3 regions of the Lysinibacillus sp. FSL R5-0849 genome follow, and region 2 is predicted to be linked to each of the others. Evidence: a T-box and tRNA genes for the amino acid it is inferred to sense, from the RefSeq annotation. Region 2 holds a T-box; the other regions hold tRNA genes.
The links. The T-box of region 2 lies ahead of MKY80_RS16270 (valine--tRNA ligase). A T-box ahead of a tRNA ligase gene usually reads a tRNA of that ligase, here a tRNA-Val.

Region 1 (10,635 bases), 1.5 Mb from region 2:
CATATTATTAATGAATTCTTTGAGCAAAAAATAGAAGAAACACTTGTACAACCTACATTTGTATATGGGCACCCAGTGGAAATCTCGCCTCTTGCAAAGAAAAATCCAGAGGACGAGCGTTTCACAGATCGCTTTGAGCTATTTATTGTTCGTCGTGAGCATGCAAATGCCTTCACAGAATTAAATGACCCAATCGATCAACGTCAGCGCTTTGAAGCACAATTAGCAGAGAAAGCAGCTGGTAATGATGAGGCACATGAAATGGACAATGATTTCATTGAAGCTTTGGAATATGGTATGCCTCCAACAGGTGGACTAGGCATTGGTATTGACCGATTAATCATGCTATTAACAAACTCACCTTCCATTCGTGATGTATTATTATTCCCGACAATGCGTCATATTACTAAATAGTCGTAGCATCTTTTCTAACAGTAAGATAAGAATAGAATGAAGAGGAGAATTTGCTGGATAAGGCAATTCTCCTCTTTTTTGTATTAAAAAAATTAAGTTGTTTAAACGTGGATTATATTTAGGTTATACTTTTATAGTTCTATGTTTTTATAAACGACAGTAGATAAAAAAGAAGTATTTTTATTGGGGGCATATAATGAATTACAAAATTATTAACAAACAAGTATTTGAACAGGCTCAATTACGTTCTGTATCGGATGTTCCATTTACAGAAGAAGAACTTGAGCATGGAATGAAATTAGTAGTTGCCAAAAAAGACGAGAATCTTACTTTATATTTAGTAGAGATAGACGGACATAAGAAGTTTGATGTTCGCTGGGATGATTCTTCTGAAATTTTTAGTGGCTGGTATTCCGCGTGGGATAATTTCCTGTGGTGTTTAAATATAGTTGATCCACAAGATGATGGCTTAAAGTAGTAGCGCGAAGCTTGAATAACAAACGATGAGGTTTTTTAGTTGAGTAAGCAGGAGAAAATGAAGCAGATGCTTTTAACTCCTGCTTCTATGTTTTAGTCTTTAATTTGTTGAGTTTTAAAAGAAAGCAATGTATAGTAAAACAAATCATTTAAGTTAGAACAGAGAATGATATAAAATCTACATTCTCATAAGTGTAGAAAATAGCTTACTAATGCATGTTTTTTCAATAATATCATTTTCTATGAAAAAAATACTTGCGAAGTAATTACGAACATGATAAATTATTACTTGTCGTTAAAACGACGTAAGAACAACACCATCATAAAAATTCAACAAACGAAAAAGTTGTTGACACTGAAATGTGGTTGTGGTAAGATTTAAAAGTTGTCTCTTGTAAACGAAAAACTTTTTGAAAAAAGTTGTTGACAATGATAACTGAGTATATTATAATTTAAGAGTTGCTATCAAAAACGTAGCAACTAAATGAACCTTGAAAACTGAACAAGTAAAACGTAATCAATAAAGTTTTCAGTAACTAGCTTAGCTAGTGAACGAAGCAAAATTTTGGACATCAAAATTGATGCCAGCAAAACAATTTGAGCTAATCAAATTTCTTTTATGGAGAGTTTGATCCTGGCTCAGGACGAACGCTGGCGGCGTGCCTAATACATGCAAGTCGAGCGAACAGAGAAGGAGCTTGCTCCTTCGACGTTAGCGGCGGACGGGTGAGTAACACGTGGGCAACCTACCTTATAGTTTGGGATAACTCCGGGAAACCGGGGCTAATACCGAATAATCTGTTTCACCTCATGGTGAAACACTGAAAGACGGTTTCGGCTGTCGCTATAGGATGGGCCCGCGGCGCATTAGCTAGTTGGTGAGGTAACGGCTCACCAAGGCGACGATGCGTAGCCGACCTGAGAGGGTGATCGGCCACACTGGGACTGAGACACGGCCCAGACTCCTACGGGAGGCAGCAGTAGGGAATCTTCCACAATGGGCGAAAGCCTGATGGAGCAACGCCGCGTGAGTGAAGAAGGATTTCGGTTCGTAAAACTCTGTTGTAAGGGAAGAACAAGTACAGTAGTAACTGGCTGTACCTTGACGGTACCTTATTAGAAAGCCACGGCTAACTACGTGCCAGCAGCCGCGGTAATACGTAGGTGGCAAGCGTTGTCCGGAATTATTGGGCGTAAAGCGCGCGCAGGTGGTTTCTTAAGTCTGATGTGAAAGCCCACGGCTCAACCGTGGAGGGTCATTGGAAACTGGGAGACTTGAGTGCAGAAGAGGATAGTGGAATTCCAAGTGTAGCGGTGAAATGCGTAGAGATTTGGAGGAACACCAGTGGCGAAGGCGACTATCTGGTCTGTAACTGACACTGAGGCGCGAAAGCGTGGGGAGCAAACAGGATTAGATACCCTGGTAGTCCACGCCGTAAACGATGAGTGCTAAGTGTTAGGGGGTTTCCGCCCCTTAGTGCTGCAGCTAACGCATTAAGCACTCCGCCTGGGGAGTACGGTCGCAAGACTGAAACTCAAAGGAATTGACGGGGGCCCGCACAAGCGGTGGAGCATGTGGTTTAATTCGAAGCAACGCGAAGAACCTTACCAGGTCTTGACATCCCGTTGACCACTGTAGAGATATAGTTTCCCCTTCGGGGGCAACGGTGACAGGTGGTGCATGGTTGTCGTCAGCTCGTGTCGTGAGATGTTGGGTTAAGTCCCGCAACGAGCGCAACCCTTGATCTTAGTTGCCATCATTTAGTTGGGCACTCTAAGGTGACTGCCGGTGACAAACCGGAGGAAGGTGGGGATGACGTCAAATCATCATGCCCCTTATGACCTGGGCTACACACGTGCTACAATGGACGATACAAACGGTTGCCAACTCGCGAGAGGGAGCTAATCCGATAAAGTCGTTCTCAGTTCGGATTGTAGGCTGCAACTCGCCTACATGAAGCCGGAATCGCTAGTAATCGCGGATCAGCATGCCGCGGTGAATACGTTCCCGGGCCTTGTACACACCGCCCGTCACACCACGAGAGTTTGTAACACCCGAAGTCGGTGAGGTAACCTTTTGGAGCCAGCCGCCGAAGGTGGGATAGATGATTGGGGTGAAGTCGTAACAAGGTAGCCGTATCGGAAGGTGCGGCTGGATCACCTCCTTTCTAAGGATATTTTCGGAATACAAACCTTGGGTTTGTAAGATTACGTTTTGCGTTCAGTTTTGAAGGTTCATTCTTCTGAATGAAATACTTCAAAACTTGTTCTTTGAAAACTGGATAAAACGACATTGAAATAGTAACAAACACATTTATTTTTTAAGTTTTTTTATAGGCTTAATAACATTAAAAGGTTTCAAGACACGAGCAGTTCTAGGAAGCAATCGAGTGAATGAAGGAGCGTACTTCAGTACGTGACTGATTGAACGAGTGAAGCTGACAACGAAATGCGATGTGTATTGAAAGCTGATAGGTTAAGTTATTAAGGGCGCACGGCGAATGCCTTGGCACTAGGAGCCGAAGAAGGACGGCACTAACACCGATATGCTTCGGGGAGCTGTAAGTGAGCTTTGATCCGGAGATTTCCGAATGGGGGAACCCACTACGTTTAATCGCGTAGTATCTTGACGTGAATACATAGCGTCTTGAAGGCAGACCCAGGGAACTGAAACATCTAAGTACCTGGAGGAAGAGAAAGAAAAATCGATTCCCTGAGTAGCGGCGAGCGAAACGGGAAGAGCCCAAACCAAGAGGCTTGCCTCTTGGGGTTGTAGGACACTCAATACGGAGTTACAAAAGAGCGAGTTAGATGAAGCGACTTGGAAAGGTCCGCCAGAGCAGGTAAAAGCCCTGTAGTCGAAAGTTCGTTCCCTCCTGAGTGGATCCTGAGTACGGCGGAACACGTGAAATTCCGTCGGAATCCGGGAGGACCATCTCCCAAGGCTAAATACTACCTAGTGACCGATAGTGAACCAGTACCGTGAGGGAAAGGTGAAAAGCACCCCGGAAGGGGAGTGAAAGAGATCCTGAAACCGTGTGCCTACAAGTAGTTAGAGCCCGTTAATGGGTGATAGCGTGCCTTTTGTAGAATGAACCGGCGAGTTACGATTACGTGCGAGGTTAAGCTTTAGAAGGCGGAGCCGCAGCGAAAGCGAGTCTGAATAGGGCGAAATAGTACGTGGTCGTAGACCCGAAACCAGGTGATCTACCCATGTCCAGGGTGAAGGTAAGGTAACACTTACTGGAGGCCCGAACCCACGCACGTTGAAAAGTGCGGGGATGAGGTGTGGGTAGCGGAGAAATTCCAATCGAACTTGGAGATAGCTGGTTCTCTCCGAAATAGCTTTAGGGCTAGCCTCGTGATGAGAATACTGGAGGTAGAGCACTGTTTGGACTAGGGGGCCATCCCGGTTTACCGAATTCAGACAAACTCCGAATGCCAGATATTTATACACGGGAGTCAGACTGCGAGTGATAAGATCCGTAGTCAAAAGGGAAACAGCCCAGACCACCAGCTAAGGTCCCAAAGTAATCGTTAAGTGGAAAAGGATGTGGCGTTGCACAGACAACCAGGATGTTGGCTTAGAAGCAGCCATCATTTAAAGAGTGCGTAATAGCTCACTGGTCGAGTGACGCTGCGCCGAAAATGTATCGGGGCTAAACGATTCACCGAAGCTGTGGATTGACATCTACGATGTCAGTGGTAGGAGAGCGTTCTAAGTGCGTTGAAGTCAGACCGGAAGGACTGGTGGAGCGCTTAGAAGTGAGAATGCCGGTATGAGTAGCGAAAGACGGGTGAGAATCCCGTCCACCGTATGACTAAGGTTTCCTGAGGAAGGCTCGTCCGCTCAGGGTTAGTCGGGACCTAAGCCGAGGCCGATAGGCGTAGGCGATGGACAACAGGTTGATATTCCTGTACCACCTCCTCACCGTTTGAGAAATGGGGGGACGCAGTAGGATAGGGCAAGCGCGCTGTTGGTTATGCGCGTCCAAGCAGTAAGGCGTGTGTGTAGGCAAATCCGCACACTGTAACGTTGAGCTGTGATGGCGAGTCCGTATGGACGAAGTTCCTGATTTCACACTGCCAAGAAAAGCCTCTATCGAGGTGAGAGGTGCCCGTACCGCAAACCGACACAGGTAGTCGAGGAGAGAATCCTAAGGTGTGCGAGAGAACTCTCGTTAAGGAACTCGGCAAAATGACCCCGTAACTTCGGGAGAAGGGGTGCTCTTGAGCGTGCAAGCGCATGAGAGCCGCAGTGAATAGGCCCAGGCGACTGTTTAGCAAAAACACAGGTCTCTGCAAAACCGTAAGGTGACGTATAGGGGCTGACGCCTGCCCGGTGCTGGAAGGTTAAGAGGAGTGGTTAGCGCAAGCGAAGCTGCGAATTGAAGCCCCAGTAAACGGCGGCCGTAACTATAACGGTCCTAAGGTAGCGAAATTCCTTGTCGGGTAAGTTCCGACCCGCACGAAAGGCGTAACGATCTGGGCACTGTCTCAACGAGAGACTCGGTGAAATTATAGTACCTGTGAAGATGCAGGTTACCCGCGACAGGACGGAAAGACCCCGTGGAGCTTTACTGTAGCCTGATATTGAATTTTGGTACAACTTGTACAGGATAGGTAGGAGCCAGAGATCTCGGAGCGCCAGCTTCGAAGGAGGCGTCGGTGGGATACTACCCTGGTTGTATTGAAATTCTAACCCATGCCCCTTAGCGGGGCAGGAGACAGTGTCAGGCGGACAGTTTGACTGGGGCGGTCGCCTCCTAAAAGGTAACGGAGGCGCCCAAAGGTTCCCTCAGAATGGTTGGAAATCATTCGTAGAGTGTAAAGGCACAAGGGAGCTTGACTGCGAGACCTACAAGTCGAGCAGGGTCGAAAGACGGGCTTAGTGATCCGGTGGTTCCGCATGGAAGGGCCATCGCTCAACGGATAAAAGCTACCCCGGGGATAACAGGCTTATCTCCCCCAAGAGTCCACATCGACGGGGAGGTTTGGCACCTCGATGTCGGCTCATCGCATCCTGGGGCTGTAGTCGGTCCCAAGGGTTGGGCTGTTCGCCCATTAAAGCGGTACGCGAGCTGGGTTCAGAACGTCGTGAGACAGTTCGGTCCCTATCCGTCGTGGGCGTAGGAAATTTGAGAGGAGCTGTCCTTAGTACGAGAGGACCGGGATGGACACACCGCTGGTGTACCAGTTGTCTTGCCAAAGGCATCGCTGGGTAGCTATGTGTGGACGGGATAAGTGCTGAAAGCATCTAAGCATGAAGCCCCCCTCAAGATGAGATTTCCCATTACGCAAGTAAGTAAGATCCCTCAAAGACGATGAGGTAGATAGGTTCGAGGTGGAAGTGTGGTGACACATGGAGCTGACGAATACTAATCGATCGAGGACTTAACCAAAAATGTTTGAAACCTTCAATGAACCGTTTATCCAGTTTTGAAAGAATAAAAAAGTTTTTAAAAAACTTGCATTTTATAACTACATATGTTATAATAAATCTTGTCTTTTGAATAAGTCTAGTGATGATGGCAAAGAGGTCACACCCGTTCCCATACCGAACACGGAAGTTAAGCTCTTTAGCGCCGATGGTAGTTGGGGGATTCCCCCTGTGAGAGTAGGACGTCGCTAGGCATAATACCCAGGAGGATTAGCTCAGCTGGGAGAGCATCTGCCTTACAAGCAGAGGGTCGGCGGTTCGAGCCCGTCATCCTCCATCATTTGCCGGTTTAGCTCAGCAGGTAGAGCAACTGACTTGTAATCAGTAGGTCGTGGGTTCGATTCCTATAGCCGGCACCATTTCAGACGAGCCATTAGCTCAGTTGGTAGAGCATCTGACTTTTAATCAGAGGGTCGAAGGTTCGAGTCCTTCATGGCTCACCATTTATAAGTACCAACCATATTAAGCGGGTGTGGCGGAATTGGCAGACGCACTAGACTTAGGATCTAGCGCCGCAAGGCGTGGGGGTTCGACTCCCTTCACCCGCACCATTTTTCAATATGCCAGATAAAAAAACTTATGCACATGCGGAAGTAGTTCAGTGGTAGAACACCACCTTGCCAAGGTGGGGGTCGCGAGTTCGAACCTCGTCTTCCGCTCCAAATGTGCCGGGGTGGCGGAACTGGCAGACGCACAGGACTTAAAATCCTGCGGTAGGTGACTACCGTACCGGTTCGATTCCGGTCCTCGGCACCATTTTATATGCGCCCGTAGCTCAATTGGATAGAGCGTCTGACTACGGATCAGAAGGTTATGGGTTCGACTCCTGTCGGGCGCGCCATAAAACGAACGGGAAGTAGCTCAGCTTGGTAGAGCACTTGGTTTGGGACCAAGGGGTCGCAGGTTCGAATCCTGTCTTCCCGACCATTTCCAAAAAAATATGGGGCCTTAGCTCAGCTGGGAGAGCGCCTGCCTTGCACGCAGGAGGTCAGCGGTTCGATCCCGCTAGGCTCCACCATTCAACTTATTTAACTAAATGAACCTTGAAAACTGAACAAGCAAAACGTAATCAATAAAGTTTTAAGTAACTAGCTTAGCTAGTGAACAAAACAAAATTTTGGACATCAAAATTGATGCCAGCAAAACAATTTGAGCTAATCAAATTTCTTTTATGGAGAGTTTGATCCTGGCTCAGGACGAACGCTGGCGGCGTGCCTAATACATGCAAGTCGAGCGAACAGAGAAGGAGCTTGCTCCTTCGACGTTAGCGGCGGACGGGTGAGTAACACGTGGGCAACCTACCTTATAGTTTGGGATAACTCCGGGAAACCGGGGCTAATACCGAATAATCTGTTTCACCTCATGGTGAAACACTGAAAGACGGTTTCGGCTGTCGCTATAGGATGGGCCCGCGGCGCATTAGCTAGTTGGTGAGGTAACGGCTCACCAAGGCGACGATGCGTAGCCGACCTGAGAGGGTGATCGGCCACACTGGGACTGAGACACGGCCCAGACTCCTACGGGAGGCAGCAGTAGGGAATCTTCCACAATGGGCGAAAGCCTGATGGAGCAACGCCGCGTGAGTGAAGAAGGATTTCGGTTCGTAAAACTCTGTTGTAAGGGAAGAACAAGTACAGTAGTAACTGGCTGTACCTTGACGGTACCTTATTAGAAAGCCACGGCTAACTACGTGCCAGCAGCCGCGGTAATACGTAGGTGGCAAGCGTTGTCCGGAATTATTGGGCGTAAAGCGCGCGCAGGTGGTTTCTTAAGTCTGATGTGAAAGCCCACGGCTCAACCGTGGAGGGTCATTGGAAACTGGGAGACTTGAGTGCAGAAGAGGATAGTGGAATTCCAAGTGTAGCGGTGAAATGCGTAGAGATTTGGAGGAACACCAGTGGCGAAGGCGACTATCTGGTCTGTAACTGACACTGAGGCGCGAAAGCGTGGGGAGCAAACAGGATTAGATACCCTGGTAGTCCACGCCGTAAACGATGAGTGCTAAGTGTTAGGGGGTTTCCGCCCCTTAGTGCTGCAGCTAACGCATTAAGCACTCCGCCTGGGGAGTACGGTCGCAAGACTGAAACTCAAAGGAATTGACGGGGGCCCGCACAAGCGGTGGAGCATGTGGTTTAATTCGAAGCAACGCGAAGAACCTTACCAGGTCTTGACATCCCGTTGACCACTGTAGAGATATAGTTTCCCCTTCGGGGGCAACGGTGACAGGTGGTGCATGGTTGTCGTCAGCTCGTGTCGTGAGATGTTGGGTTAAGTCCCGCAACGAGCGCAACCCTTGATCTTAGTTGCCATCATTTAGTTGGGCACTCTAAGGTGACTGCCGGTGACAAACCGGAGGAAGGTGGGGATGACGTCAAATCATCATGCCCCTTATGACCTGGGCTACACACGTGCTACAATGGACGATACAAACGGTTGCCAACTCGCGAGAGGGAGCTAATCCGATAAAGTCGTTCTCAGTTCGGATTGTAGGCTGCAACTCGCCTACATGAAGCCGGAATCGCTAGTAATCGCGGATCAGCATGCCGCGGTGAATACGTTCCCGGGCCTTGTACACACCGCCCGTCACACCACGAGAGTTTGTAACACCCGAAGTCGGTGAGGTAACCTTTTGGAGCCAGCCGCCGAAGGTGGGATAGATGATTGGGGTGAAGTCGTAACAAGGTAGCCGTATCGGAAGGTGCGGCTGGATCACCTCCTTTCTAAGGATATTTTCGGAATACAAACCTTGGGTTTGTAAGATTACGTTTTGCGTTCAGTTTTGAAGGTTTATTAATAATATAAAACTTCCAAGAGGGCCTATAGCTCAGCTGGTTAGAGCGCACGCCTGATAAGCGTGAGGTCGATGGTTCGAGTCCATTTAGGCCCACCATATATACCTCTTGGGGCCTTAGCTCAGCTGGGAGAGCGCCTGCCTTGCACGCAGGAGGTCAGCGGTTCGATCCCGCTAGGCTCCACCAAACTTGTTCTTTGAAAACTGGATAAAACGACATTGAAATTGTAACAAACACATTTATTTTTTAAGTTTTTTTATAGGCTTAATAACATTAAAAGATTTCAAGACACGAGCAATTCTAGGAAGCAATCGAGTAAATGAAGGAGCGTACTTCAGTACGTGACTGATTGAACGAGTGAAGCTGACAACGAAATGTGATGTGTATTGGAAGCTGATAGGTTAAGTTATTAAGGGCGCACGGCGAATGCCTTGGCACTAGGAGCCGAAGAAGGACGGCACTAACACCGATATGCTTCGGGGAGCTGTAAGTGAGCTTTGATCCGGAGATTTCCGAATGGGGGAACCCACTACGTTTAATCGCGTAGTATCTTGACGTGAATACATAGCGTCTTGAAGGCAGACCCAGGGAACTGAAACATCTAAGTACCTGGAGGAAGAGAAAGAAAAATCGATTCCCTGAGTAGCGGCGAGCGAAACGGGAAGAGCCCAAACCAAGAGGCTTGCCTCTTGGGGTTGTAGGACACTCAATACGGAGTTACAAAAGAGCGAGTTAGATGAAGCGACTTGGAAAGGTCCGCCAGAGCAGGTAAAAGCCCTGTAGTCGAAAGTTCGTTCCCTCCTGAGTGGATCCTGAGTACGGCGGAACACGTGAAATTCCGTCGGAATCCGGGAGGACCATCTCCCAAGGCTAAATACTACCTAGTGACCGATAGTGAACCAGTACCGTGAGGGAAAGGTGAAAAGCACCCCGGAAGGGGAGTGAAAGAGATCCTGAAACCGTGTGCCTACAAGTAGTTAGAGCCCGTTAATGGGTGATAGCGTGCCTTTTGTAGAATGAACCGGCGAGTTACGATTACGTGCGAGGTTAAGCTTTAGAAGGCGGAGCCGCAGCGAAAGCGAGTCTGAATAGGGCGAAATAGTACGTGGTCGTAGACCCGAAACCAGGTGATCTACCCATGTCCAGGGTGAAGGTAAGGTAACACTTACTGGAGGCCCGAACCCACGCACGTTGAAAAGTGCGGGGATGAGGTGTGGGTAGCGGAGAAATTCCAATCGAACTTGGAGATAGCTGGTTCTCTCCGAAATAGCTTTAGGGCTAGCCTCGTGATGAGAATACTGGAGGTAGAGCACTGTTTGGACTAGGGGGCCATCCCGGTTTACCGAATTCAGACAAACTCCGAATGCCAGATATTTATACACGGGAGTCAGACTGCGAGTGATAAGATCCGTAGTCAAAAGGGAAACAGCCCAGACCACCAGCTAAGGTCCCAAAGTAATCGTTAAGTGGAAAAGGATGTGGCGTTGCACAGACAACCAGGATGTTGGCTTA
Region 2 (10,635 bases):
TACATCGACTGGTGCAACTGATTATGTCATTGATTATGAGCTCATGCAATTCGTGGAACGTTTACGTAAAGGGAAACCATTATTTATGGTAGATATCGCTGTTCCTCGTGATATCGATCCACGTGTTGGCGATTTACCAAATGTTTTCTTATATGATATTGATGATTTACAAGGTATTGTCGAAGCCAATTTAGCGGAACGCGAACGTGCTGCTGCTGATATTACGGATATGATTGGGCATGAAGTGCTCCAATTTAAAGATTGGGTGTCTACGCTTGGTGTCGTACCTGTGATTTCTGCATTACGGAAAAAAGCAAATCGTATTCAAGAAGAGACCATGACTAGTATCGAGAATAAAATGCCAGATTTAACGGAACGTGAACGTAAAATTTTAAGTAAACATACAAAATCAATTATTAATCAATTGTTAAAAGAGCCAATCTTACAAGCTAAAGAAATGGCTAATTCACCAAAAGCAAATGAACAGTTACGTTTATTCCAACAAATTTTTGGTATAGAAGAAGCTGTGGAAGCTGAAGTTCAAGAGATGACGAAGCAAGAGCTTGAGCGTAAAGAACGCGCACAGGCAACTCAAACTTCTGCTGAACCAAAGTATTCTTTCTAAATAATCTAATGCGTTTTGTACACTGAAGTTGTACGAAGTGGTGTTGCGCTATTGGATTCTCTACTGATATTACATGAGGCGTTTTCGTATCTGTATGGTAAACTTAGGATACGAAAACGTTTTTTGTTTTCTTATTTATAGCTTTACAATTTCACTACAAAGAAGGGATGTCTATTGGCTGATTTGACCATGACAAGGCTATATGAGGTGATGATCGTCTTGTATGCGATCAGTCTAGTTTTTTACTTTACTGATTATTTTTATAAGCAAGTACGAGCAAGGCGCATTGCTTTCTGGCTTGTTTCATTTGTATGGATGATTCAAAGTGCCATTATTATTTTAACGTTTGTGGAAACAAAACGCTTTCCGATCTTATCATTGTCAGAGGGGATTCTATTTTACTCCTGGTTACTTGTGACGTTATCCATTATCCTGCATTGCATTGCAAGAGTAGACTTACCGGTATTTATTATAAATATATTAGGATTTTTGTTTGCTAGTATATTTACATTTATGCCTAAACGTCCTACGGGAACTGTCGGAGATACATTAATTTCGGAAATGCTTTTTATTCATATATCATTTGCGATATTGTCATATGCAGCATTCACATTAACATTTGTGTTTGCCATTTTATATCTAGTTTTATATCGATTACTGAAGAAGAAAAAGTGGTCGCATCTTTGGACAAGACTACCATCTTTACAGCAAACGAGCAACTGGATGAATGTATCATTCTTTATTGGAATCCCAATGCTATTTATAAGTTTAATATTAGGGTTTGAATGGGCATTATTAACATTAGAGAGTCTTTCGATTTTCGATGCGAAGATCATAGGATCCTTCATTATTTTAATTTTGTATTGCTTTATCTTATATGTGAATCGCAAAAGCAAGCTGATAGGTACAACTTATGCATGGGTACATATTTATGCCTATCTATTAGTTGTTGTGAACTTCTTCTTAGGAAGTAGTTTATCGCGATTCCATTTATGGTATTAGAGGAAAGGTTGGAGACTGTTGAGAAAAATTATTGTAGGTTCTAGGAGAAGTAAGCTAGCACTAACGCAAACAAATTGGTTCATTAATGAATTAAAGGCTGCTGGTGCTCCATTTGAATTTGAAGTAAAAGAAATCGTGACAAAAGGTGATCAAATTTTAGATGTACAGCTTTCAAAGGTAGGGGGAAAAGGATTGTTCGTTAAAGAAATTGAACAAGCCCTTTACGATAAAGAGATTGATTTTGCTGTCCATTCTATGAAAGATATGCCTGCTGTATTGCCGGAAGGTTTAGTAATTGGCTGTATTCCTCCACGTGAAGATGCACGTGACGCTTTTATTTCGAAGGGACATGTTAAATTTGCTGATCTTCCTGCAGGAGCTGTAGTCGGGACAAGTTCTTTACGTCGTAGTGCACAGCTACTAACAGTACGTCCGGATCTTGAAATTAAATGGATTAGAGGAAACGTTGATACACGTTTAGCTAAGCTTGAGACCGAAGAATACGACGCGATTATTTTAGCAGCAGCCGGTTTAAAACGACTTGGTTGGAGTGAAGATGTTGTCACTGAATTTTTATCAGTAGAAGATTGTTTGCCAGCCGTAGCACAAGGTTCTCTTGGTATTGAATGCCGTGGAGATGATACTGAGCTATTAGCCGAGTTAGCTAAATTAACAGACCAATTAACATGGCAAGAGGCACATGCTGAACGAGCATTCTTGGCGGCCATGGATGGCGGGTGCCAAGTACCAATCGCTGGCTATGCTACATCAAATGGGGATGAAATTACTTTAACTGGTCTTGTTGCTGCACCTGATGCATCAGTTGTATATAAAGAAACAGTAGTTGGTTCAGACGCACAAAAAATAGGGGAAGAGCTGGCTACTATTTTAACGAAACAAGGAGCTTTCGATTTAATTCAACGTGTGAAGGCAGAGCAAGATGCAAAATGATTTACCTTTAAGAGGTAAAACGGTACTTTTAACAGGTACATCTAAAACAACAGCTATTGTAGATGATATTGCAGCTTTAGGTGGCCATGCAGTAATTGCCCCATTAATTGAAACATGCGAACGTATGGACAACGATGATGCAAAACTGTTGAATAGTGCGCTTCAATTTGACTGGGTTATCTTTACGAGTCAAAATGCTGTAGATGCCTTTGCTAATAAGATGGAGCGGCATCAATTAAGTGCCAAAAATTTTCAAGCGAAAATTGCTTCCATTGGGACAAAAACAACTACAGCGTTAGAAAATCTAGGATTTCAAGTGAGCTTTATGCCTTCCGTATTTAGTGCTGATATTTTCGTCAAGGAATTTCCAAGTATAGCTGGCGACCATCCAAGTTGTCTGTTTATTCGTGGAGAAAAGGCGAAAAGTACATTGAAGGATGGACTGCCCTTTAATTTGAAAGAATGGACAGTTTATGAAACGGTAGAACGACATGATCAAATATCAGCTATTATTAATTGCATCCATCACAATGAGGACGTCACAGTGATTTTTGCTAGTCCTTCAGCTGTTGATGTATATGCAAAAAGTGTAGCAGTACATGTTGGATGGCAAGCAACTAGGGTTGCAGCCATCGGCCATATTACGGAAGCAGCTCTTGAACAATACGGTGCAACTGTGGATATTATGCCAAGTGTATATACAATGCAAGCAGTCATCGAAGAATTAATGAAAGTAGGGGACAAATCATGACAAAACTACAATTTCAAAGACATCGTCGTTTGCGTGCCAATGCAACGATGCGATCAATGGTAAAAGAAACATACTTACATAAAGAGGACCTGATTTATCCTATTTTTGTAATAGAGGGCGAAAATATTAAAAATGAAGTACTATCTATGCCTGGTGTTTTTCAATTTTCATTAGATAAGCTAGAAGCAGAAATTGATGAGGTTGTTGCATTAGGAATCCCAGCTGTAATTTTATTTGGTTTACCGGCTGAAAAAGATGCTGTTGGAACTGGTGCATTCCATGATCATGGTATTGTCCAAGAGGCGACTCGCTTAATTAAAACGCGTCATCCTGAGCTTTTAGTCATTGCGGATACATGCTTATGTGAGTTTACGGATCATGGTCATTGTGGCTTAATTGAAGGCGATCAAATTTTAAATGACCCTTCCTTAGATGTTTTAGCTCGTACAGCAGTATCACAAGCAAAGGCAGGCGCAGATATAATTGCTCCATCTAATATGATGGATGGTTTTGTTGCAGCCATTCGTGCTGGTCTTGATGAAGCGGGCTTTGAGCATATTCCAATCATGTCATATGCTGTGAAATATGCGTCAAGTTACTATGGCCCATTCCGTGACGCGGCAGATGGTGCTCCACAATTTGGTGATCGTAAATCCTATCAAATGGACCCATCAAACCGTTTAGAGGCATTCCGTGAGGCAGAATCTGATATCGAAGAGGGTGCGGATTTCTTAATTGTTAAGCCAGCCCTAAGTTATTTAGATATTATTCGAGATATGAAAAATAATTATCCATTACCACTTGTTGCGTATAATGTCTCAGGGGAGTATGCGATGATTAAAGCAGCTGCTATTAATGGGTGGATTGAAGAGAAAAAAGTTGTGCTTGAAACATTATTAGGCATGAAACGTGCAGGTTCTGATTTAATTATTACGTATCATGCAAAAGATGTTGCACGTTGGTTGGAGGAGAAATAAATGACACGTTCTTACGAAAAATCAAAGCAAGCCTATGCTGAAGCTGTTCAGTTAATGCCAGGTGGTGTCAACAGCCCCGTTCGTGCATTCAAATCAGTAAATATGGACCCAATTTTCATGGAATCAGGCCATGGGGCTATCATTAAAGATATTGATGGTAATGAATATATAGATTATGTATTATCTTGGGGCCCACTCATTTTAGGACATACACATCCAGAGGTTGTCAAAGCAATTGCTGAAACTGCAGCAAAAGGCTCTTCCTTTGGTGCACCAAGCTATACAGAAAATCGTTTAGCTCAATTAGTGTTAGATCGTCTTCCAGGCATGGAAATGATTCGCTTCGTTTCTTCGGGAACAGAAGCTACTATGTCTGCATTACGTGTAGCACGCGGTGTTACAGGTCGTGATAAGATTTTAAAATTTGAAGGCTCTTATCATGGCCATGGTGATTCATTATTAATTAAAGCAGGATCTGGAGTTGCTACATTGGGTCTTCCTGATAGCCCTGGCGTACCTGCAGATATCGCTCGTAATACGTTAACTGTAGCCTATAATGATTTAGAAGGCGCTAAAGCTGTTTTCGAAAAATTTGGCGCAGAGTTAGCAGCAGTTATTGTAGAGCCAGTTGCAGGGAATATGGGTGTTGTACCACCACAATCAGGTTTCTTAGAGGGCTTACGCGAATTAACAACTTCACATGGTGCGTTATTAATCTTTGATGAGGTTATGACGGGCTTCCGTGTTGATTATGGTTGTGCACAAGGTTACTTCGGAGTTACACCTGATATTACGACGTTAGGGAAAGTAATTGGCGGAGGCCTTCCAGTGGGTGCGTTTGCTGGTACTAAAAAAATTATGGAGCAAGTAGCACCAGCTGGACCAATTTATCAAGCAGGTACACTTTCAGGGAATCCATTAGCTATGACAGCGGGCTATGAAACGCTATCACGTTTAGATCACAGTACTTATGAATACTTTAAACAACTAGGCGATCAGCTAGAGGCTGGTTTCCGTGAAGCGGCGACGAAGTACAAAATTCCTCACACTGTTAATCGTGCAGGTTCTATGATTGGCTTCTTCTTTACGAATGAAGAGGTCATTGATTTTGCAACTGCTAAATCATCGGATTTAGCCTTATTTGCTGAATACTTCCGTTTGATGGCTGAGGAAGGAATTTTCCTACCACCGTCTCAGTTTGAAGGGTTGTTTATCTCTACTGCACATACAGAGGAGCATATCGCAAAAACGGTTGATGCCTTCCATAAAGTATTTGCACAATTAGCTAAGTAATTGATAGGGCATGCTAGAAAAAAATCTAGCATGCCCTTTTGTATACATAAGTTAGAAGTCATTGTAGTACTTGAGCAATAAAAGAACAAAAGAGAAAATATAGCATATATTAACTAGTAAGGACAATCATCTATACTGGATGAAGGACCTGCTTTTGTCAAAATTATATCTTTCAGCATAGCCAAAATGTGGACGATATCGTTTATAATATAGCTATTCATAAAAGAAAGTAGTGAATTGATATGGCAACAGGCACACATACGGTCGAAGTACCCGTAGGAATTGAACATGTATGGGATTTCGTCAGTGATATGGAGAAATGGGCAAAGCTAGTCCCAGGTTATAACGCACATGAAATGATTGATGACAAACATTCAACATGGACTTTTAAAGGAAATGTGGGAGTTCTGAAAAAAACAGTTGAAGTAGAAATTATTATTTTAGAGTGGGTATCCCCGTCCAAAGTGACATTTGAACTTAAAGGTCTTTCGGATAATTTCACAGGAAATGGCTATTTCCTTGCAGAAAGCATGGATGCTGAAAACACAAAAATGACAGGCTTCTTAGAGGTTATTGCTGGTGGATTAGCTGGACCTGTTTTAAACCCAATTTTCAAACCGATTGTACCAAAGGCAACGCAAATGTTAACAGATCGTGTAGCAAATAAAATCAAATTAGTACATGTTTAATGGATGTAAGTACATTCATAAAAATGGCATGCTAGAAGTAATGTTCTAGCATGCCATTTTTATATGAATTTCCTCTTTTTTTATACGGTTGAATAGGAAGCTTTCTAGCATACTATCCCCTCATAAGTCATATGATGCAAAGGGAGGGATTATTATCGAACACAAAACTTGGAATATGAGTGAAACATTTTGTTTTCCTGGGTACGGCTGCCCAACAGAAATAGCAGCTGTGCAAATTAAGCCACAGTGGCAGGCAATGCAGTTAGAGGATTCACTTCGACTAGTAGGCATCTATCATATCACCGCACATGTACGCTTCGATTTTCAAAATATGCAAGCTTTTACAGGCGATGAAGAATTAATTTCAATTGATGCCCTAGATGTCCAAGGAGATACAGGTTATTTTGAGTATGCCGTGCCATTACATGTCGATTTACCAAAGGAATCAAACCTTAAGGATATAATGGTCAAAGATATTCGCCCAAGCTTGACGAATCAGAAATGTCAGCTTGAATGGACAGTCACAAGCATCTTTAACGAATACGAGCCAGTTGTTGAAAATGACCATGTATTAGAAGATCAGTCCTTTACTGCCAGTGCCTATGAACATGAAGAGATACTTACTGTGCCAGAAGAAAGCATGCAAGTGAAAAAACAAACTACCGCAGTAGTAGCAGCTTCACACCAAGTGAAGACTCCAACAGTTGACCAAAAAACAAGTTTGAGAGAATCCTCAAGTCATATTGTTGTACGTGAGTCCAGCACTTGGCATGAAGTGCCTTCCATGATTTGGGATCTAACTGAAGAATATACACCGCTTAAAGTTCGTGTATCAAATGATGTCTTTCAAAAGTAAATAGCTGAGAAGTAGCAAGAGTAATAAGAAAATTAAATCACCGGATGTTGGAACAATAATGACACGGATAAATTGAAAACCACAAATCGGCACGATAATCGTTCTACAGTAAAAACGAACTTGCCTTATCCAAGGTGGTAAAAGCCAGGGGTTATACTTGCGTCGACGCATTTGAATATTCACTTCCTTTTCTATTTACTTTACTCTTATTAAAAGATGACTAAATCACTTGAAAAATTACACGTTTCTGCGGTACAATAAGGAAAATCAAATACAGATGCTATGATAGGGAAGAGTAAATTATGTTACATTTTCAGAGAGGAAACGGTAGCTGAGAAGTTTCTATTTGTACTTAATTGAAGGTAGCCCTTGAGCAGCTTTAGTGAACTAACAGTAGTTAAAGCCGGTTAAACACCGTTACCGAATTAAGAGCCAGTAGATAAGGCTGAGAAATGTATTCGATGATCATTTCCTTAACCGCTGCTGGAATTAAAGGTGGTACCGCGAACTAAAACTCCTTCGTCCTTTTAGACGAGAGGAGTTTTTTTTATTTGGTGAAGTGATTGCTTTATCAATAGTCTTCAAATATTAGGAGGAGTCAATATGACAGAAAACATTTCAATGCCAACTAAATATGACCCACAGTCCATTGAAGCCGGTCGCTACGAATGGTGGTTGCAAGGGAAATTTTTTGAGGCACAGCCAGAAAGTGGGAAAGAACCTTATTCAATCGTTATTCCACCACCGAACGTAACAGGTAAATTGCACCTTGGTCATGCATGGGATACAACTTTACAAGATATCCTCATTCGTATGAAACGTATGCAAGGATATGATGCACTTTGGTTACCAGGTATGGACCATGCAGGTATTGCTACACAGGCAAAAGTAGAAGCAAAGCTACGTGAGGATAATATTACACGTTATGATTTAGGACGTGAAAAATTCCTCGAGAAAACATGGGAATGGAAAGAAGAATATGCTGGGCATATCCGTGATCAATGGGCAAAGCTTGGCCTTGGATTAGACTACACACGTGAGCGTTTCACACTTGATAAAGGTCTTTCGGAGGCAGTTAATACAGTTTTTGTTCAATTATATGAAAAAGGCCTAATCTATCGTGGTGAACGCATTATTAACTGGGATCCAGCTGCTAAAACAGCATTGTCTGATATCGAGGTTATTTACCAAGATGTGCAAGGTGCCTTCTATCATATGAAATATCCTTTAGCTGATGGCTCAGGATATGTAGAAGTTGCGACAACACGTCCTGAAACGATGCTTGGTGACTCTGGCGTAGCTGTTCACCCGAAAGATGAACGTTATCAGCATTTAATTGGTAAAACGGTTATTTTACCGATTGTAGGTCGGGAAATTCCGATTGTAGCAGATGACTATGTTGATATGGAATTTGGAACAGGGGTTGTAAAAATGACACCTGCCCATGATCCAAATGACTTTGAAGTTGGTAATCGTCACAATCTTGAGCGTATCCTCGTGATGAATGAAGATGGCACAATGAACGAACTTGCTGGCAAATACAACGGTATGGATCGTTTTGAATGTCGTAAGCAAATTGTTGCTGATTTACAAGAAGCGGGTGTGTTAATACGCATTGAAGAACATATGCATTCAGTAGGGCATTCTGAACGTTCTGGTGCTGTTGTAGAGCCCTATCTTTCAGCACAATGGTTCGTTAAAATGCAACCACTTGCAGATTCTTCATTAGAGCTTCAAAAAGACCAAGAAGGTAAAGTGAACTTTGTTCCGGCTCGTTTTGAAAATACTTATTCTCGCTGGATGGAGAATATTCGTGATTGGTGTATTTCTCGCCAATTATGGTGGGGCCATCAAATCCCGGCTTGGTACCATAATGAAACAGGTGAAATTTACGTAGGAAAAGAAGCACCGGCTGATGCAGACAATTGGACACAAGATGAGGATGTACTAGATACATGGTTCTCTTCAGCGCTATGGCCGTTTTCTACAATGGGCTGGCCAGACGAGGCAAATGAAGAATATAAACGTTACTACCCAACAAATACACTCGTAACAGGCTATGATATTATTTTCTTCTGGGTATCTCGAATGATTTTCCAAGGTCTTGAATTTACAGAGCAACGTCCGTTCAAAGATGTGTTAATTCATGGTTTAGTTCGTGATGGTGAAGGGCGTAAAATGAGTAAGTCACTTGGCAATGGTGTAGATCCAATGGATGTTATTGAGCAATACGGTGCAGACTCATTACGCTACTTCTTAGCAACAGGTTCATCACCTGGTCAAGATTTACGTTATACTACTGAGAAGGTAGAGGCTGTATGGAATTTCTCTAATAAGATTTGGAATGCATCCCGTTTTGCCCTTATGAATATGGATGGAATGACATATGATGAAATCGACTTAACAGGTGAAAAATCGGTTGCTGACAAATGGATTTTAACACGCTTAAATGAGACGATTGAACGTGTAACATCTTTGGCAGAGCGCTATGAATTTGGTGAGGTTGGTCGCGAACTTTATAATTTCATTTGGGATGATTTCTGTTCTTGGTATATTGAAATGGCAAAATTACCATTATACGGTGAGGATGAAACTGCTAAAAAGACAACTCGTTCTATTTTAGCGTACGTACTCGATCAAACGATGCGTCTATTGCATCCATTTATGCCATTCATTACAGAGGAAATCTGGCAACACTTACCTCATGATGGTGAATCGATTACAGTGGCTGCATGGCCAACAGTACGCACGGATCTTCATTTTGCTGACGAAGCAGATAATATGAAGCTCCTAATGGATATTATACGTTCAGTACGTAATATTCGTGCGGAAGTAAACACGCCAATGAGCAAAAAAGTACCGTTATTTATCTCTGCGAAAGATGCTGCAACAGTGGCAGTACTTGAAGCGAATAAAGCCTATTTAGAGAAATTCTGTAACCCAGATACGTTAACAATTGGTGAAGGCTTAGAGGCACCTGGTCAATCGATGACAGCAGTTATTACAGGTGCTCAAGTTTTCCTACCGCTTGTTGGGCTTATTAACTTAGAGGAAGAAATCGCTCGTCTTGAAAAAGAGTTAGAGAAATGGGCAAAAGAAGTGAAGTTAGTGACAGGTAAGCTTTCAAATGAAAAGTTCGTATCGAAAGCACCTGAGGCATTAGTAAATGTAGAACGTGAAAAATTAGCGGATTATGAAAATAAGCACGCGGTTGTATTAAAACGTTTAGAGGAATTAAAAAATATGTAATAGTAGAGCAATGGATGACGATAAAGTTATCCATTGCTTTTTTTATGTAGAGAAAAAGTTATGCATTGAAATGGGTAAATATATGTAGTGCCATTTAGAATAATTAGTCTAATAGGTTAGGTGAATTATTATTATAGTAGGAAACAAAACCTAACGCAATATTATGTTGACGGAAAAGAAATGGTCTTTAATGGAATCGCTATACCAAAGCAATGGCTTTTTTTCGGGTTTATGGTATGAAT
Region 3 (10,635 bases), 1.2 Mb from region 2:
GAGATTTGGAGGAACACCAGTGGCGAAGGCGACTATCTGGTCTGTAACTGACACTGAGGCGCGAAAGCGTGGGGAGCAAACAGGATTAGATACCCTGGTAGTCCACGCCGTAAACGATGAGTGCTAAGTGTTAGGGGGTTTCCGCCCCTTAGTGCTGCAGCTAACGCATTAAGCACTCCGCCTGGGGAGTACGGTCGCAAGACTGAAACTCAAAGGAATTGACGGGGGCCCGCACAAGCGGTGGAGCATGTGGTTTAATTCGAAGCAACGCGAAGAACCTTACCAGGTCTTGACATCCCGTTGACCACTGTAGAGATATAGTTTCCCCTTCGGGGGCAACGGTGACAGGTGGTGCATGGTTGTCGTCAGCTCGTGTCGTGAGATGTTGGGTTAAGTCCCGCAACGAGCGCAACCCTTGATCTTAGTTGCCATCATTTAGTTGGGCACTCTAAGGTGACTGCCGGTGACAAACCGGAGGAAGGTGGGGATGACGTCAAATCATCATGCCCCTTATGACCTGGGCTACACACGTGCTACAATGGACGATACAAACGGTTGCCAACTCGCGAGAGGGAGCTAATCCGATAAAGTCGTTCTCAGTTCGGATTGTAGGCTGCAACTCGCCTACATGAAGCCGGAATCGCTAGTAATCGCGGATCAGCATGCCGCGGTGAATACGTTCCCGGGCCTTGTACACACCGCCCGTCACACCACGAGAGTTTGTAACACCCGAAGTCGGTGAGGTAACCTTTTGGAGCCAGCCGCCGAAGGTGGGATAGATGATTGGGGTGAAGTCGTAACAAGGTAGCCGTATCGGAAGGTGCGGCTGGATCACCTCCTTTCTAAGGATATTTTCGGAATACAAACCTTGGGTTTGTAAGATTACGTTTTGCGTTCAGTTTTGAAGGTTCATTCTTCTGAATGAAATACTTCAAAACTTGTTCTTTGAAAACTGGATAAAACGACATTGAAATAGTAACAAACACATTTATTTTTTTAAGTTTTTTATAGGCTTAATAACATTAAAAGGTTTCAAGACACGAGCAGTTAAATGCGATGTGTATTGAAAGCTGATAGGTTAAGTTATTAAGGGCGCACGGCGAATGCCTTGGCACTAGGAGCCGAAGAAGGACGGCACTAACACCGATATGCTTCGGGGAGCTGTAAGTGAGCTTTGATCCGGAGATTTCCGAATGGGGGAACCCACTACGTTTAATCGCGTAGTATCTTGACGTGAATACATAGCGTCTTGAAGGCAGACCCAGGGAACTGAAACATCTAAGTACCTGGAGGAAGAGAAAGAAAAATCGATTCCCTGAGTAGCGGCGAGCGAAACGGGAAGAGCCCAAACCAAGAGGCTTGCCTCTTGGGGTTGTAGGACACTCAATACGGAGTTACAAAAGAGCGAGTTAGATGAAGCGACTTGGAAAGGTCCGCCAGAGCAGGTAAAAGCCCTGTAGTCGAAAGTTCGTTCCCTCCTGAGTGGATCCTGAGTACGGCGGAACACGTGAAATTCCGTCGGAATCCGGGAGGACCATCTCCCAAGGCTAAATACTACCTAGTGACCGATAGTGAACCAGTACCGTGAGGGAAAGGTGAAAAGCACCCCGGAAGGGGAGTGAAAGAGATCCTGAAACCGTGTGCCTACAAGTAGTTAGAGCCCGTTAATGGGTGATAGCGTGCCTTTTGTAGAATGAACCGGCGAGTTACGATTACGTGCGAGGTTAAGCTTTAGAAGGCGGAGCCGCAGCGAAAGCGAGTCTGAATAGGGCGAAATAGTACGTGGTCGTAGACCCGAAACCAGGTGATCTACCCATGTCCAGGGTGAAGGTAAGGTAACACTTACTGGAGGCCCGAACCCACGCACGTTGAAAAGTGCGGGGATGAGGTGTGGGTAGCGGAGAAATTCCAATCGAACTTGGAGATAGCTGGTTCTCTCCGAAATAGCTTTAGGGCTAGCCTCGTGATGAGAATACTGGAGGTAGAGCACTGTTTGGACTAGGGGGCCATCCCGGTTTACCGAATTCAGACAAACTCCGAATGCCAGATATTTATACACGGGAGTCAGACTGCGAGTGATAAGATCCGTAGTCAAAAGGGAAACAGCCCAGACCACCAGCTAAGGTCCCAAAGTAATCGTTAAGTGGAAAAGGATGTGGCGTTGCACAGACAACCAGGATGTTGGCTTAGAAGCAGCCATCATTTAAAGAGTGCGTAATAGCTCACTGGTCGAGTGACGCTGCGCCGAAAATGTATCGGGGCTAAACGATTCACCGAAGCTGTGGATTGACATCTACGATGTCAGTGGTAGGAGAGCGTTCTAAGTGCGTTGAAGTCAGACCGGAAGGACTGGTGGAGCGCTTAGAAGTGAGAATGCCGGTATGAGTAGCGAAAGACGGGTGAGAATCCCGTCCACCGTATGACTAAGGTTTCCTGAGGAAGGCTCGTCCGCTCAGGGTTAGTCGGGACCTAAGCCGAGGCCGATAGGCGTAGGCGATGGACAACAGGTTGATATTCCTGTACCACCTCCTCACCGTTTGAGAAATGGGGGGACGCAGTAGGATAGGGTAAGCGCGCTGTTGGTTATGCGCGTCCAAGCAGTAAGGCGTGTGTGTAGGCAAATCCGCACACTGTAACGTTGAGCTGTGATGGCGAGTCCGTATGGACGAAGTTCCTGATTTCACACTGCCAAGAAAAGCCTCTATCGAGGTGAGAGGTGCCCGTACCGCAAACCGACACAGGTAGTCGAGGAGAGAATCCTAAGGTGTGCGAGAGAACTCTCGTTAAGGAACTCGGCAAAATGACCCCGTAACTTCGGGAGAAGGGGTGCTCTTGAGCGTGCAAGCGCATGAGAGCCGCAGTGAATAGGCCCAGGCGACTGTTTAGCAAAAACACAGGTCTCTGCAAAACCGTAAGGTGACGTATAGGGGCTGACGCCTGCCCGGTGCTGGAAGGTTAAGAGGAGTGGTTAGCGCAAGCGAAGCTGCGAATTGAAGCCCCAGTAAACGGCGGCCGTAACTATAACGGTCCTAAGGTAGCGAAATTCCTTGTCGGGTAAGTTCCGACCCGCACGAAAGGCGTAACGATCTGGGCACTGTCTCAACGAGAGACTCGGTGAAATTATAGTACCTGTGAAGATGCAGGTTACCCGCGACAGGACGGAAAGACCCCGTGGAGCTTTACTGTAGCCTGATATTGAATTTTGGTACAACTTGTACAGGATAGGTAGGAGCCAGAGATCTCGGAGCGCCAGCTTCGAAGGAGGCGTCGGTGGGATACTACCCTGGTTGTATTGAAATTCTAACCCATGCCCCTTAGCGGGGCAGGAGACAGTGTCAGGCGGACAGTTTGACTGGGGCGGTCGCCTCCTAAAAGGTAACGGAGGCGCCCAAAGGTTCCCTCAGAATGGTTGGAAATCATTCGTAGAGTGTAAAGGCACAAGGGAGCTTGACTGCGAGACCTACAAGTCGAGCAGGGTCGAAAGACGGGCTTAGTGATCCGGTGGTTCCGCATGGAAGGGCCATCGCTCAACGGATAAAAGCTACCCCGGGGATAACAGGCTTATCTCCCCCAAGAGTCCACATCGACGGGGAGGTTTGGCACCTCGATGTCGGCTCATCGCATCCTGGGGCTGTAGTCGGTCCCAAGGGTTGGGCTGTTCGCCCATTAAAGCGGTACGCGAGCTGGGTTCAGAACGTCGTGAGACAGTTCGGTCCCTATCCGTCGTGGGCGTAGGAAATTTGAGAGGAGCTGTCCTTAGTACGAGAGGACCGGGATGGACACACCGCTGGTGTACCAGTTGTCTTGCCAAAGGCATCGCTGGGTAGCTATGTGTGGACGGGATAAGTGCTGAAAGCATCTAAGCATGAAGCCCCCCTCAAGATGAGATTTCCCATTACGCAAGTAAGTAAGATCCCTCAAAGACGATGAGGTAGATAGGTTCGAGGTGGAAGTGTGGTGACACATGGAGCTGACGAATACTAATCGATCGAGGACTTAACCAAAAAAGTTTGAAACATTCAATGAACCGTTTATCCAGTTTTGAAAGAATAATTTCTTTTATGAAGGGTTTCAAGATACGAGTAGTTCGAGGAAGCAATAGAGAGAGGGAAGGAGCGTACTCAAGTACGTGACTGACTGAACGACAGAAGCTGACGAAGAAATGCTATGTATATTGAAAGCCGAAAATAGTCTAGTGATGATGGCAAAGAGGTCACACCCGTTCCCATACCGAACACGGAAGTTAAGCTCTTTAGCGCCGATGGTAGTTGGGGGCTTCCCCCTGTGAGAGTAGGACATCGCTAGGCGCAAAAAGTCGCTACTGATACACTCAGTAGTGGCTTTTTTTCTGTCTAAAATTCTAAAAAGTAGATAAAGTAAGGAGGCATTTCTTTGAATGAAATGCCTCCTTACTATTTTAGACAGTTGCTGCTCGTAGTTCGATACGACGAATTTTCCCAGATGTTGTTTTTGGTAACTCATCGATAAAGACAATACTACGAGGATATTTATAAGGAGCCGTCAGTGCTTTTACATGCTCCTGTAGCTCCTTGATTAGTTCTTCTTCATTGTGTCCCTTATAGCCATCTCGTAAGATTACGTAGGCTTTGACAATATGCCCCCTAATTTCATCTGGAGCAGCTACCACAGCACACTCTTGTACAGCATCATGTTTGTTTAAGGCATCTTCCACTTCAAATGGACCAATCGTATAACCAGATGAAATAATAATATCATCGCCCCGACCTTCAAACCAGAAGTAACCATCTTCATCACATTTTGCTTGATCACCTGTAATGTACCATTCACCGCGGAATGCCGCTTGTGTGCGCTCAGGCTCACGATAATACTCTTTAAACAAGGCTGGCGATGATTTGTGTATCGCAATATCGCCAACCTCGCCAACAGGTGCCTCATTGCCTTCATTGTCGATAATACGTACAATATTACCTGGAGTTGGGACACCCATGGAACCAGGTCGTAGCTCCGTGTTTTCCAAAGTACCAATGAGTAATGTATTTTCAGTTTGACCATAACCATCGCGGACTTTTAAACCAAAGTGATTCTTAAATGTTTCAATGACTGGTCGATTTAATGGCTCACCAGCAGAGACAGCACTACGAAGAGAAGATAGATTATAGTCTTTTAAATTCTCAAGTTTCGCCATGATACGATACTCAGTTGGGGTGCAGCAAAGAACATTAACCTTTTCATCCTGCAACAGTTGAAGATATGTTTTTGCATCAAATCCACCATGATAAACAAAGGCAGTAGCTCCCAACATAATAGTAGATAGGAACGGGCTCCAAATCCATTTTTGCCAGCCTGGAGCTGCAGTTGCCCATACTAAGTCTCCTTCACGTACACAAAGCCACTGTGCAGCCGCTGTTCGAATATGTGCATAGCCCCAGCCATGAGAATGGACGACGCCTTTAGGCTTACCTGTTGTTCCAGAAGTATAAGAAAGGAAGGCCATGTCATCGCGTTTAGTAGCAACAGCCGTAAATGTATTTGGCTGAGAGCTAGCCAATTCATCTAAAGAAGTCCAATCTCCTGTAGCTGTTCCGATGACCATTTTGTTTTTTAAAGCATCGACAGAAGACGAAATTTTGTCTACTTCACTAGTAAATACTTCATAGGCGATAACGGCACTGGCAGAAGAATGCTCCATACGATACTCTAAATCACTTGCGCGCAACATCTCTGAACAGGAAATAGGAACAATACCCGCTTTTAAACAGCCTAGGAAAACAAAATAGGCCTCAGGTAGGCGAGGAATAATAACTAATACACGATCTCCTTTTTGAAGCCCCTTCTTCGTAAAGGCATTCGCGTATTGATTCATTTTTTGAACAAGTTCTACGTAAGTAACGGTTTGTCTCTCTTGTTGTGTATTTAACCAACGTATAGCTTGGCGTTCACTATCTTGCGAAAACTTTTCTAATTCCTCTGTGATGTTATAAACATCCGGTGCAATTAAATCCTCTATTACCATTTGAACATTCCTCCCCCTAAAATGATAGAAAATTCATAAAACTATTTTTATTTTAACAATTGCAATAATATACAGCAAGAATATTTAATACACAAAATAGAAATTTTAGATTTAATAGAGAACTATTATACTTTCTAAGTACTATTTAAGAAATTCTCGACAAAAAAATATAATATTTTACACAAATATGTTGCATTATTTAGAATGCTTGCTATAATAATAAATGTACTTAAGAGGTTGTCTAAGACCGATTTGAATAGTATTGTTCCGAAGTAGCTCAGTTGGTAGTAGCACCTGACTGTTAATCAGGTTGTCGCAGGTTCGAGTCCTGCCTTCGGAGCCATTTTTTTGCTCATTTTTAAGATGGCTTTATACATAAAAAAATGTAGAAAAGTGTTGCAAGAATGTAGAAATAATGTTATCATAATTCTTGTCTTGTTTGAGACATAAGTTTGGCCCCTTGGTCAAGTGGTTAAGACACCGCCCTTTCACGGCGGTAACACGGGTTCGAATCCCGTAGGGGTCACCATTTAAAATACATCATCATGATGTACAGGCTTTAAAATGAAAATAAACTGTGATATAACACACCTGTTTCTATGGAGGATTAGCTCAGCTGGGAGAGCATCTGCCTTACAAGCAGAGGGTCGGCGGTTCGAGCCCGTCATCCTCCACCATTATTCTTGTGTTATTTCGGAGGGGTAGCGAAGTGGCTAAACGCGGCGGACTGTAAATCCGCTCCTTAGGGTTCGGCGGTTCGAATCCGTCCCCCTCCACCAGTTTTATAAATGATTGGGGTATAGCCAAGCGGTAAGGCAACGGATTTTGATTCCGTCATGCCTAGGTTCGAATCCTAGTACCCCAGCCATTTTTCTTTTATGAGCCATTAGCTCAGTTGGTAGAGCATCTGACTTTTAATCAGAGGGTCGAAGGTTCGAGTCCTTCATGGCTCACTTTTATAGAATAAAATATATTCAAAAGTGATATAATAAATACAGATAACTAATCTCTTACTGAAAACAGTAGGAGATTTTTTTATGTTATTTGAAAATGAATAAATATGCGTATTTATGTTGGGTTGAGCCAAGTGGTAAGTAGGCTTTACAATAGTCTTATAACTTTTAGGGGGTATAAAAACATGAATAAACTTAATATTTCTATTATTGGAGTACCAACAGATTACGGACAAACACGCCGAGGCGTAGATATGGGACCAAGTGCTATTCGTTATGCAGGCGTTGTTGAACGTTTAGCAAGTATTGGACACGAGGTACAAGATCAAGGGGATATTCGTGTTAGTCAAAAGCATGCAAACGCGACAGTAGATGAAAAGTTATTGAATTTAGAGGAAGTAGTAGAAGTTAGTACGGCTTTAGCTAATAGCGTACATGAAGTAGTCGAACAAAAAAAATTCCCACTTGTATTTGGTGGTGACCATAGTATTGCTATTGGGACACTTGCAGGATTAGCGGAACATTATAAAAATCTAGGTGTTATTTGGTATGATGCACATGCAGATTTAAATACACCTGAAACTACACCTTCCGGCAACATACATGGAATGCCTTTAGCAGTTAGTATTGGGCTTGGGCATGAACGTTTAGTTCAAATTCGTAATAATGTGCCAAAAATTAAGCCAGAAAACGTTATTATTATAGGAGCTCGTTCTGTAGATCCTGGTGAGCGTGATTTGATTCGTGAACAAGGGATTAAAGTATACACTATGCATGAAATTGACCGACTTGGCATGACGCGTGTTATGGAAGATGCACTTGCCTATTTAAAAGAGCGAGATGTTGATGGATTACACCTATCGCTGGATTTAGATGGACTTGACCCTCTTTATACACCAGGTGTTGGAACACCAGTGCCAGGTGGAATTACGTATCGAGAAAGTCATTTAGCGATGGAAATGTTACAAGAGTCTGGAATGTTAACTTCAGCAGAGTTTGTAGAAGTTAATCCGATATTAGACGAGAAAAATACAACAGCAAATGTAGCTGTTGCTTTAATGGGATCTTTATTTGGAGAAACTTTAGTTTAAAGAAAATTTTTCAAAAAATTTCCTGTTGCCACATTGCATAAAAATCTTTTGCTATAATTGAAATAAAACGAAACTTTTCTTATTGATGGGTCGTATAGTATAAGACAGTTGTAAAGGTGGAGAAGTCAACACAATGGATGCGTTAGTAAATAAGAGAATAAAACAAGTGCTTAAAGGCGATCAAAACGCATTTGCCGATATTGTGAGTCTCTATCAGCACAAACTGTACCAAGTATGCTATCGAATGTTAGGTAACAAACAAGAATCTGAAGATATTGCTCAGGAAGCTTTTGTTCGGGCATATATGAATTTGCATACTTTTGATCAGAAAAGAAAGTTTTCCACGTGGCTTTATCGCATAGCGACAAACCTCTGTATAGATCGGATTCGGAAAAAGAAACCGGATTATTATTTAGATGCAGAAGTAGCTGGTACAGAAGGGCTTGATATGTATTCACAAATCGCAGCAGACGACCAGCTACCAGAGGAGCAGTTAGAGCAAATGGAGCTGCAAGATCGCATTCAATACGAAATTGGACGTTTACCGGATAAATACCGTTCGGTTATAGTATTGAAATATATAGAAGAGTTATCGTTGCAAGAGATTAGCGAGATTTTAGATATGCCGCTTGGAACGGTGAAAACGAGAATTCACCGCGGACGTGAGGCATTACGTAAGCAGTTAAACAATCTGTAGGAGGGGGAGCGTCATGAATACTTGTCCAGAGCATATTATTGATTATATGCATGATTATTTAGACGGTGACATTAGTCGTGAGCATGAGCAAGAGTTAAAGCAACACTTGCATACATGTAATGATTGTAAACAGTTGATGCATGAATTGAGTGAAACAATCGCCTTTGTGAAGAGTGCTTCCCATATTACAGCGCCTCCGGATTTTGAAGCAGCAGTAATGGCTCGTTTACCAAAACCAAAAAGTCGAGTAGGCATACAAAAATGGATACGTCGACATCCACTTTTTGTGGCAGCAGCAGTATTTTGTTTATTTATGAGTGCTACCTTGCTCGGTAGCTTTATGGATGACCAGCATTTCTCTGTGACCAAGCAGCCCAATTTAGTTGTGGATGGTCAAACGGTTATCGTACCTGAAGGAGAAGTTGTAAAGGGCGATATTGTTGTGAAAAATGGCGATTTGGTTGTTGAAGGAGAAGTTGATGGTAACGTCACAGTCATAAACGGGCAATACATGGCATCTTCAGCGGTAGTTTCAGGGAGAATTGAAGAAATTGACGAAGTATTTGAATGGTTATGGTATACAATTAAAAACTCTGTAAAATCAGCCATGACATTTGATGAAAAGGAAGAAACTAAATAACACTCTATACGTCCTAAAAAATAGTGCACGTGAGAGGCTGAAAGGTCTACTCTTCTGAGTAGACTTTTTATTTGAAAAAAGTTACATTTGATAAGAATGTGCTATACTTGAATGTGTATGGATTCGTAATGAAAAGTGGGGGATGCCACGTGCAAATTATTGAACATTTCACAGATTTAACGCCTGTGAATATTGTTATTAACTTCATCGATGTACTGCTCGTTTGGTACGTTGTTTATAAGGTCTTAACCCTCATTAAAGGTACGAAGGCTGTCCAATTACTTAAGGGAATTTTCGTCATTATTATTGCACGAATTGCAACAGACCTTTTAGGGTTACAAACATTAGGCTGGATGTTACAGCAGGTCATTGAATTTGGTTTCTTAGCGATTATTATCATCTTCCAACCTGAAATCAGACGAGGCTTAGAACAAATTGGTAGAGGTAAACTTTTCCAACGATCATCTAGTCAAGAAGACGAGGAGCAAACAAGGCTTATAGAGGCTATGAAAAAATCTGTAAGTTATATGGCTAAACGTCGAATAGGTGCGTTAATTTCAATTGAAAAAGAAACAGGTCTTAACGAATATATTGAAACAGGTATAGGTCTAAATGCTGAAATTTCTTCAGAATTGCTAATTAATATCTTTATACCGAATACGCCACTACATGATGGGGCGGTTATTATGCAAAGAGATAAAGTTACAGCGGCAGCTTGTTATTTACCTCTATCTGAAAGTCCATTTATTTCAAAGGAGTTAGGGACACGCCATCGTGCTGCGCTTGGGTTAAGTGAAGTTACGGATGCAATTACAATCGTTGTCTCAGAGGAAACAGGCGCCATTAGTATTACGTTGAATGGTAATCTCCATCGTAATCTTTCTCTAGAGGAGTTCGAGACACTATTGCGAAAAATGTGGTTCGGATCAGCACAAGAGTCAAATGCAGCCTCTAAGTTAACTTGGAGGGGGAAAAAGAATGGATAAAATGATGGATAGCCCTTGGGTATTAAGAATCATCGCGCTATTTTTAGCATTTTTGCTTTTTTTCTCAGTTCGTACCGAGCTATCTCCAATCAATACAACAACCACCACTGAACAGACTGATATTATTCGTGATGTGCCAGTAGATGTTTATTATGATAATGAGAATCTGATTGTAACAGGTTTACCTGAAACAGTAGATGTGAAGATAAAAGGGCCAATGCCTGTTGTTATAAAAACAAGAGCAACAAAGGATTTCTCAGTATTTGTTGATTT

Region 1: it has a tRNA-Val gene. The T-box ahead of MKY80_RS16270 (valine--tRNA ligase) is inferred to sense a tRNA for this amino acid. The anticodon was not compared.
Region 3: it has a tRNA-Val gene. The T-box ahead of MKY80_RS16270 (valine--tRNA ligase) is inferred to sense a tRNA for this amino acid. The anticodon was not compared.

Annotation. Positions count from the first base shown of each region.
Region 1 covers NZ_CP152004.1:109,626-120,260, forward strand. The annotation lists gene lysS (lysine--tRNA ligase) at 1-414, shown strand, start outside; gene MKY80_RS00545 (hypothetical protein) at 611-892, shown strand; rRNA gene MKY80_RS00550 (16S ribosomal RNA) at 1,508-3,059, shown strand; rRNA gene MKY80_RS00555 (23S ribosomal RNA) at 3,366-6,293, shown strand; rRNA gene rrf (5S ribosomal RNA) at 6,410-6,525, shown strand; tRNA gene MKY80_RS00565 (tRNA-Val) at 6,536-6,608, shown strand; tRNA gene MKY80_RS00570 (tRNA-Thr) at 6,615-6,690, shown strand; tRNA gene MKY80_RS00575 (tRNA-Lys) at 6,699-6,774, shown strand; tRNA gene MKY80_RS00580 (tRNA-Leu) at 6,798-6,882, shown strand; tRNA gene MKY80_RS00585 (tRNA-Gly) at 6,919-6,993, shown strand; tRNA gene MKY80_RS00590 (tRNA-Leu) at 6,999-7,087, shown strand; tRNA gene MKY80_RS00595 (tRNA-Arg) at 7,096-7,172, shown strand; tRNA gene MKY80_RS00600 (tRNA-Pro) at 7,182-7,258, shown strand; tRNA gene MKY80_RS00605 (tRNA-Ala) at 7,274-7,349, shown strand; rRNA gene MKY80_RS00610 (16S ribosomal RNA) at 7,500-9,051, shown strand; tRNA gene MKY80_RS00615 (tRNA-Ile) at 9,145-9,221, shown strand; tRNA gene MKY80_RS00620 (tRNA-Ala) at 9,234-9,309, shown strand; rRNA gene MKY80_RS00625 (23S ribosomal RNA) at 9,523-10,635, shown strand, end outside.
Region 2 covers NZ_CP152004.1:3,303,723-3,314,357, reverse strand. The annotation lists gene hemA (glutamyl-tRNA reductase) at 1-625, shown strand, start outside; gene ccsA (cytochrome c biogenesis protein CcsA) at 815-1,627, shown strand; gene hemC (hydroxymethylbilane synthase) at 1,646-2,578, shown strand; gene MKY80_RS16295 (uroporphyrinogen-III synthase) at 2,568-3,329, shown strand; gene hemB (porphobilinogen synthase) at 3,326-4,306, shown strand; gene hemL (glutamate-1-semialdehyde 2,1-aminomutase) at 4,307-5,599, shown strand; gene MKY80_RS16280 (SRPBCC family protein) at 5,842-6,288, shown strand; gene MKY80_RS16275 (hypothetical protein) at 6,464-7,144, shown strand; T-box leader at 7,418-7,674, shown strand; gene MKY80_RS16270 (valine--tRNA ligase) at 7,748-10,393, shown strand.
Region 3 covers NZ_CP152004.1:4,462,074-4,472,708, reverse strand. The annotation lists rRNA gene MKY80_RS22195 (16S ribosomal RNA) at 1-842, shown strand, start outside; rRNA gene MKY80_RS22190 (23S ribosomal RNA) at 1,077-4,004, shown strand; rRNA gene rrf (5S ribosomal RNA) at 4,192-4,307, shown strand; gene MKY80_RS22180 (acyl--CoA ligase) at 4,418-5,995, opposite strand; tRNA gene MKY80_RS22175 (tRNA-Asn) at 6,262-6,338, shown strand; tRNA gene MKY80_RS22170 (tRNA-Glu) at 6,450-6,524, shown strand; tRNA gene MKY80_RS22165 (tRNA-Val) at 6,597-6,672, shown strand; tRNA gene MKY80_RS22160 (tRNA-Tyr) at 6,691-6,774, shown strand; tRNA gene MKY80_RS22155 (tRNA-Gln) at 6,789-6,863, shown strand; tRNA gene MKY80_RS22150 (tRNA-Lys) at 6,876-6,948, shown strand; gene rocF (arginase) at 7,134-8,039, shown strand; gene sigW (RNA polymerase sigma factor SigW) at 8,173-8,736, shown strand; gene MKY80_RS22135 (anti-sigma factor) at 8,750-9,376, shown strand; gene cdaA (diadenylate cyclase CdaA) at 9,526-10,362, shown strand; gene MKY80_RS22125 (CdaR family protein) at 10,355-10,635, shown strand, end outside.